Regions from separate parts of the Streptomyces sp. NPDC001270 genome, predicted to be linked through region 2. Evidence: predicted binding sites of a transcription regulator. Region 2 holds the regulator's gene; the other holds the start of a gene.

Region 1 (3,410 bases), on a different contig from region 2:
CCGAGCAGGTCGCGCAGATCGGCGTCCCGGACGGTGAACGGCAGCTTCCGCTCGCCCAGTTCGTGCTGCGCGGCGACCTTGCGCAGCAGCCGGGCGACGGCCCGCTCCAGGTTGCGCACGCCCGCCTCACGGGTGTACTCGCCGGCCAGCTTGCGCAGGGCGCTCTCGTCGAGCGTGACCTCGTCGTCCGCGAGGCCCGCCCGCTCCAGCTGGCGCGGGAGCAGGTGGTCGCGGGCGATGACGACCTTCTCGTCCTCGGTGTAGCCGTCCAGCCGGACCAGCTCCATGCGGTCGAGCAGGGCCTCCGGGATGGCTTCGAGCACATTGGCGGTCGCCAGGAAGACGACGTCGCTCAGGTCCAGCTCGACCTCCAGGTAGTGGTCCCGGAACGTGTGGTTCTGCGCCGGGTCCAGGACTTCCAGCAGGGCCGCCGCCGGGTCGCCGCGGAAGTCCGAGCCGACCTTGTCGATCTCGTCCAGCAGGACCACCGGGTTCATCGACCCGGCCTCCTTGACGGCACGCACGATCCGGCCGGGCAGCGCGCCGACGTAGGTGCGCCGGTGGCCGCGGATCTCGGCCTCGTCCCGGACACCGCCGAGGGCGACCCGGACGAACTTGCGGCCCATGGCGTGCGCCACGGACTCGCCCAGCGAGGTCTTGCCGACCCCGGGCGGGCCGACCAGCGCCAGCACGGCACCGCCGCGCCGGCCGCCGATCACACCGAGCCCCCGGTCACCACGGCGCTTGCGCACCGCCAGGTACTCGGTGATCCGCTCCTTCACGTCCTGAAGGCCCGCGTGCTCGGCGTCCAGGATCGCCTTGGCGCCCTGGATGTCGTACGCGTCCTCGGTCCGCTCGTTCCACGGCAGTTCGAGGACGGTGTCGAGCCAGGTACGGATCCAGGAGCCCTCCGGGGACTGGTCGCTGGACCGCTCCAGCTTGTCGACCTCCTTCAGGGCGGCCTCGCGGACCTTCTCGGGCAGGTCGGCGGCCTCGACCCGGGCGCGGTAGTCGTCGGACTCCTCGCTGTCCTTCTCGCCGTTCAGCTCGCGCAGCTCCTTGCGGACGGCCTCCAGCTGACGGCGGAGCAGGAACTCGCGCTGCTGCTTGTCGACGCCCTCCTGGACGTCCTTGGCGATGGTCTCGGCCACGTCCTGCTCGGCGAGGTGGTCGCGCAGGTGCTGGGTGGCCAGCCGGAGCCGGGCCGCCGGGTCGGCGGTCTCCAGCAGTTCGATCTTCTGTTCGATGGACAGGAACGGCGAGTAGCCGGAGTTGTCGGCCAGCGCCGAGACGTCGTCGATGGCCTGCACCCGGTCGACGACCTGCCAGGCGCCGCGCTTGCGCAGCCAGGCGGTGGCGAGGGCCTTGTACTCCTTGACCAGTTCGGCGACGTGGCCGGGCAGCGGCTCGGGCACCTGCTCGTCGATCCCGGTCCCCTCGACCCACAGCGCGGCCCCCGGTCCGGTGGTCCCCGCGCCGATCTTCACCCGGCTCCGGCCGCGGATCAGCGCGCCGGGGTCGCCGTCGGCCAGCCGTCCCACCTGCTCGACGGTGCCGAGCACACCGGTGCTCGCGTACGCACCGTCGATGCGTGGGACCAGCAGGACCCGGGGCTTCCCGGGTTCCGCCCGCGCGGCGGCCTGGGCGGCCTCCACCGCGGCGCGTACGTCGGTGTCATTGAGGTCCAGCGGAACCACCATCCCGGGCAGCACGACCTCGTCGTCGAGCGGCAGCACGGGCAGGGCGAGCGGTGTGAACGCCGCGGACTCAGCAGCCATGATCTCCCCTTCGGCAGTCAAGTTGAGCTATGCCGACTCAATGCACACGGCCCCCCGTATGTTCCCCACCCCCCGTTCGCCCAGAGCGATCACCCCGCCAGCGCCCCCTGGGGCGCGGGGAACCCCACATCCAGGGGTCACACGGAACCGCGCATCCAGAGGCGCGGGGAACTGCGCAACAAACCACAACGCACCCGCACCCGACCCACCACAGAAACCCTCATAGCGGCGCGGGGAACTGCGCAAACCGCCCCGGAACCCACGTCACACCGCCGGACTGATCCCCACCACCGCAAGCCGGAACATCCGCTCCGCCGCCCCCCGGGGATCCGGCCGGCCCTCCGTCGCCAGAACCACCCCGACGACGAGCGTGATCAGTTCCGCGACGGTGACGTCCGCCGCCACCGCCCCGTCCCGCACGGCACGCCGCAGCAACGGCTCCCCCGCCTCCTCCAGCTTCGTCGCGCAGGAGTTCTCGTACACCGAGTCGGGCCCGGCCCCCTCGTAGGCCAGCGCCGCCGCCAGCCCCCGCGCGGAGGCGGAGTAAACGACGACGTCGCCCAGCCAGGACAGCAGCGCGCTCCGGCTGTCACTCTCGCCGGTCAGCTCCCGCGCACGGGCGCACAGTGCCTCGATCCGCTGCCGGGACACCGCCTCCAGCAGGGCACGACGCGTGGGGAAGTGCCGGCGCACGGTCGCCGAGCCGACCCCCGCGATGCGGGCGATCTGTTCCAGTGAGGCGCCGGCCCCGTGGGCGCCGACCTCCTCCTCGGCCACGGCGAGGATGCGCGCGTAGTTGCGGCGCGCGTCCGCACGCCGGATGTCGGGCATGGCGTCATCTCCAGGTTTGCTAAGTGGCGGACCCCGCCATATCGTACCGTGAAGAAAACGGCGGCCCCCGCCGTTTTCTCGTCGGGCAGAGCACTGGAGGAGACCCATGTCCGCAGACCCCGCACCCGTCCTGGTCACTGGTGCCACCGGCAGACAGGGCGGAGCGACCGCCCGCGCCCTGCTCGCAGCGGGTGTTCCCGTCCGCGCCCTGGTGCGTGACGCGAGCGCCGACCGGGCCAAGGCCGTCGAAGCGCTCGGCGCCGAACTGGTCACCGGCGATCTCCACGACCGCGCCTCGGTGATCCGGGCCGCCGAGGGGGCCCGCGCCGTCTTCTCCGTGCAGATGCCCGCCCTGACCGCGGAAGGCTTCGACTTCGACGGGGAGGTGACCCAGGGCGTCAACCTCATCGAGGGCGCGCGGGCGGCCGGAGTGCCGCAGTTCGTGCACACGTCCGTCAGCGGCGCCGGGCAGCACACCCGGACGCCCGGCTGGACCGCGGGCCGCTGGGCGACGCTGGAAGCCAGCCTGGGCGCCAAGAGCGCCGTCCAGGACCGGCTCCGCGAGGCCGGATTCCCGCACTGGACCCTCCTCAAGCCGGGCTTTTTCATGGAGAACTTCCTCCCCTCCATGGCCTTCCTGTTCCCGCGCGGCGTCGAGGGCGGCCTGGTGAGCGTCCTGAACCCCGGTACCCGGCTGTCGCTCGCCGCGGTGGACGACATCGGCGCGGCGGCCGCCGCGGCCGTCGCGGCGCCCGAGCGGTTCGACGGGGTCGAGCTGGAGCTGGCGAGCGACTACCTGTC
Region 2 (3,410 bases):
CCGCGCACCGCCCGCACACGACCACCTCGGCGGACACGGCCACGGACACGGCCACGGACACGAGCACGGGCACGAACACGGCACGGAGCGCCGCGTTCACGGCTATGGCCCGCGTTGACGGCCGTAGCCGCTACTTCAGGCCGAGCGCGTCACAGTCCGCCTTGTAGTCGGGCGTGCAGATGTCGGAGACCTGGTAGATGCCGTCCGCGATGACCGTGCTCTTGATGTTGTTCTTCGTCATCGCGCTCACCTGCACCAGTTGGGCCGGGATGCCCTTCGTGGTGGGGCTGTTCACCCGGTCCGGAGTGAGCGCGTCGAACTGGATGTCCTTGCCCTGGACCTTGGCGAGCGCCATCTCGGCGGCCGTTTCGGCCTCGTCCGGGTAGGACTTGTAGACGGTCATGTACTGCTCGCCGGCGACGATCCGCTGCACCGCCTCCAGTTCGGCGTCCTGGCCGGTGATCGGCGGCATCTCGACGACCCCGGCGGCCTTGAGCGCCTTGACGATGCCGCCCGCCATGCCGTCGTTGGCGGAGTAGACGGCCGCGATGTCGTCCTTGCCGATGTCGTGGACGGCGCGGGCCATGTTGGCCTCGGCGTTCTCCGGCTTCCAGTCCTTGGTGTCGAACGACGCGGCCACCGTCACCTTGCCGTTCAGCGCGGCGAGGGCGCCCTGCTTGACCTGCTTGGCGTTCGGGTCGGTCAGCGCGCCGTTCATCATGACGATCTTCTTGGAGGAGGATCCGGTGCCCGACCCCAGCGCCTCCAGCAGGGAACGCCCCTGCAACTCGCCGACGAGTTCGTTGTCGAACGAGATGTACGCGTCGACCGGCCCCTCGGCCGGCCGGTCGTACGCGATGACCGGGATGCCCGCGTCCTTGGCCTTGCGCACCTCGCCCGCGATGCCGTGCGCGTCGACCGCGTCCAGCAGGATGACGTCGACCCTGTCGTCGATCATCTTCTGCATCTGCGTGGCCTGCTTCGCCGCGTCCGCCCCGGCGTTGGCGTAGTCGACCTTGCCCTGCCGGCCGGTCAGCGAGTCGACCTTCGACTTGATGATGGGGTAGTCGAACTTCTCGTAGCGCGTGTTGGCCGTCTCCGGCAGCAGCAGGCCCACGGTGACGTCGTCGCCCTTGGTGGGACTGGCGCTGTCGCCCGAACTGCCCGTCGCGTTCAGAACGCCACAGCCTGCGAGCGGGAGGATCACCGTGGACGCAGCCACGGCCATGACCATACGACGCATTCGAGTGCTCACCTTAGGTGCGTTCGGGACGTGAGGGCTGGATTCGGCCCAGGTGACTGAAAAGCCAACGCGTCGACACCAGCGGCGTCAAGGAGAAGTTCCTAACGAGTGCGCAACGTAACGTCCAGTCATTGCTGTGAAGGTCTGGCGGAACTCTCTTGAAGCCGCAGGTACGGGGCCTCCACCCAGGGCAGTTCAGGAGAAGGCAAAGATCCTTCCCACCTTGATTTCTTCACATGAGCCGGCGTCAGGAACGGCCGTCGTGACCCCGGCCACCCCGGCCCACTCCTCCGCGCCCCTCCCCGGTCCTCGGAACGGCAGGTGCCCGCGGAGCGCGAGCGGACACGGCAGAGGCCCGGAGGATCACCTCCGGGCCTCTGCCGTACGTACTGCCGTGCCGCGCCGGTCAGTCCTTGGCCTTCTTCGGCCGCCACACCACCAGCGCGCTGGTCTGCTGGACCTCCTGGTACGGCACCAGGTCGCGGCGGTAGGAGGCGTGGACGGCGGCCTCGCGCTGCCGCATCGCCGCCGCCGCGCCGTCCAGGGCCGCCTGAAGTTCCGCGGCGCGGGCCTGCAAGGCGGCGACCTGGTTCTCCAGTTCGATGATGCGCTTGATGCCGGCCAGGTTGATGCCCTCGTCCTGCGACAACTGCTGTACCTGGCGGAGCAGTTCGATGTCGCGGGCCGAGTAGCGGCGGCCCCGTCCCGCGGTGCGGTCCGGGGAGACCAGGCCCAGCCGGTCGTACTGGCGCAGCGTCTGCGGGTGCAGGCCGGAGAGCTGGGCCGCCACCGAGATGACGTAGACCGGGGTCTCCTCGGTCAGTTCATACGGGTTACGTCGACGGCCGTCCATCTCTCTCAGGCTCCCTTCGCGGCCTCGAACAGCTCCGCCCGCGGGTCCTCACCCACGGTCGCCTCGCGATACGCCTCCAGCGCGTCACGAGCCTTCCCCGTCAGGTCCTTGGGAACACTCACCTCGACGGTGACCAGCAGATCCCCGTGGGTGCCGTCCTTGCGGACCGCGCCCTTGCCCCGCGCCCGCATGGTGCGGCCGTTGGGCGTGCCCGGCGGGAGCTTCAGCGTGACCGGCGGGCCGCCGAGGGTCGGTACCCGGACCTCGCCGCCGAGCGCGGCCTCGGTGAACGTCACCGGGACGGACACCGTGAGGTTGTCGCCCTTGCGGCCGAACACCGGGTGCTCGCCGACGTGGACGACGACGTACAGGTCGCCCGCCGGTCCGCCCCGCTCGCCCGGGGTGCCCTTGCCGCGCAGCCGGATCCGCTGCCCGTCCGTCACCCCCGCGGGGATGCGGACCTGCATGGTCCGGGACGACTTGGCCCGCCCGCTGCCCTTGCACTCCGCGCAGGGGTGCTCGGCGATCAGGCCGCGGCCCTTGCAGTCGGGGCAGGGGTCGGTGAGCGAGAAGCCGCCGCCCGAACCCCGCGCCACCTGCCCGGTGCCGACACAGGTCGGGCACACGCGCGGCGTGCCGTTCTTGTCGCCGGTGCCGGAGCATGCCTTGCAGGGCGCCTGCGAGGACATCCTGAGCGGCACCGTGGCGCCCTCGATGGCCTCCGTGAAGCTCAGCGTGACCTCGGACTCGATGTCCTGGCCGCGCCGGGGCTGGGTGCGCGTGGTCCCCGCGCCGCCCCGGTTGAACAAGCCCCCGAAGACGTCACCGATGCCACCGCCGAAGCCGCCCGCGCCCTGACCCTGGCCCTGGGCGCCGCCTCCGAAGAGGTCGCCCAGGTCGAAGTTGAAGTTGCCGCCCGCGCCCGGCCCCGGGCGGTAGCCGCCGTTGCCGAAGAGGGCGCGCGCGTCGTCGTACTCCTTGCGCTTCTTGGGGTCGCCGAGGATGTCGTTCGCCTCGGAGATCTCCTTGAACCGCTCCTCCGCCCTGGCGTTGCCCTTGTTGGCGTCCGGGTGGTTCTCGCGGGCGAGTTTCCGGTACGCCTTCTTGATCTCGGCGTCGGTGGCGTCCTTGGGGACGCCGAGGACCTTGTAGTAGTCCTTCTCGATGAAGTCCTTGGTGCTCATCCCCGACGTCCCTCCTTCCACTCGGTGCTTACGTCAGCCCTTCTCCGGGCCACCGCTCTCCTTGTCATCGGCGGACCCGCCGGAACTACCGGAGCCACCGGAGCCACCGGAACCACCAGCGCCACCGGAA

The links. Region 2 encodes HspR, which represses chaperone genes until heat shock. Its sites were predicted from a motif close to TTGAGNNNNNNNNNCTCAA; they were not measured.
Region 1: a site for HspR is predicted at 1,801-1,819, ahead of lon (endopeptidase La). Genes of this name have one in related genera too.

The regions. Positions count from the first base shown of each region.
Region 1 covers NZ_JBIAXM010000017.1:32,925-36,334, reverse strand. Annotated here, with positions in the region: gene lon (endopeptidase La) at 1-1,778, opposite strand, end outside; gene ACFY2B_RS27000 (TetR/AcrR family transcriptional regulator) at 2,043-2,609, opposite strand; gene ACFY2B_RS26995 (NmrA family NAD(P)-binding protein) at 2,716-3,410, shown strand, end outside.
Region 2 covers NZ_JBIAXM010000009.1:243,193-246,602, forward strand. Annotated here, with positions in the region: gene ACFY2B_RS17685 (sugar ABC transporter substrate-binding protein) at 131-1,243, opposite strand; gene ACFY2B_RS17690 (heat shock protein transcriptional repressor HspR) at 1,650-2,096, opposite strand; gene dnaJ (molecular chaperone DnaJ) at 2,102-3,280, opposite strand; gene grpE (nucleotide exchange factor GrpE) at 3,314-3,410, opposite strand, start outside.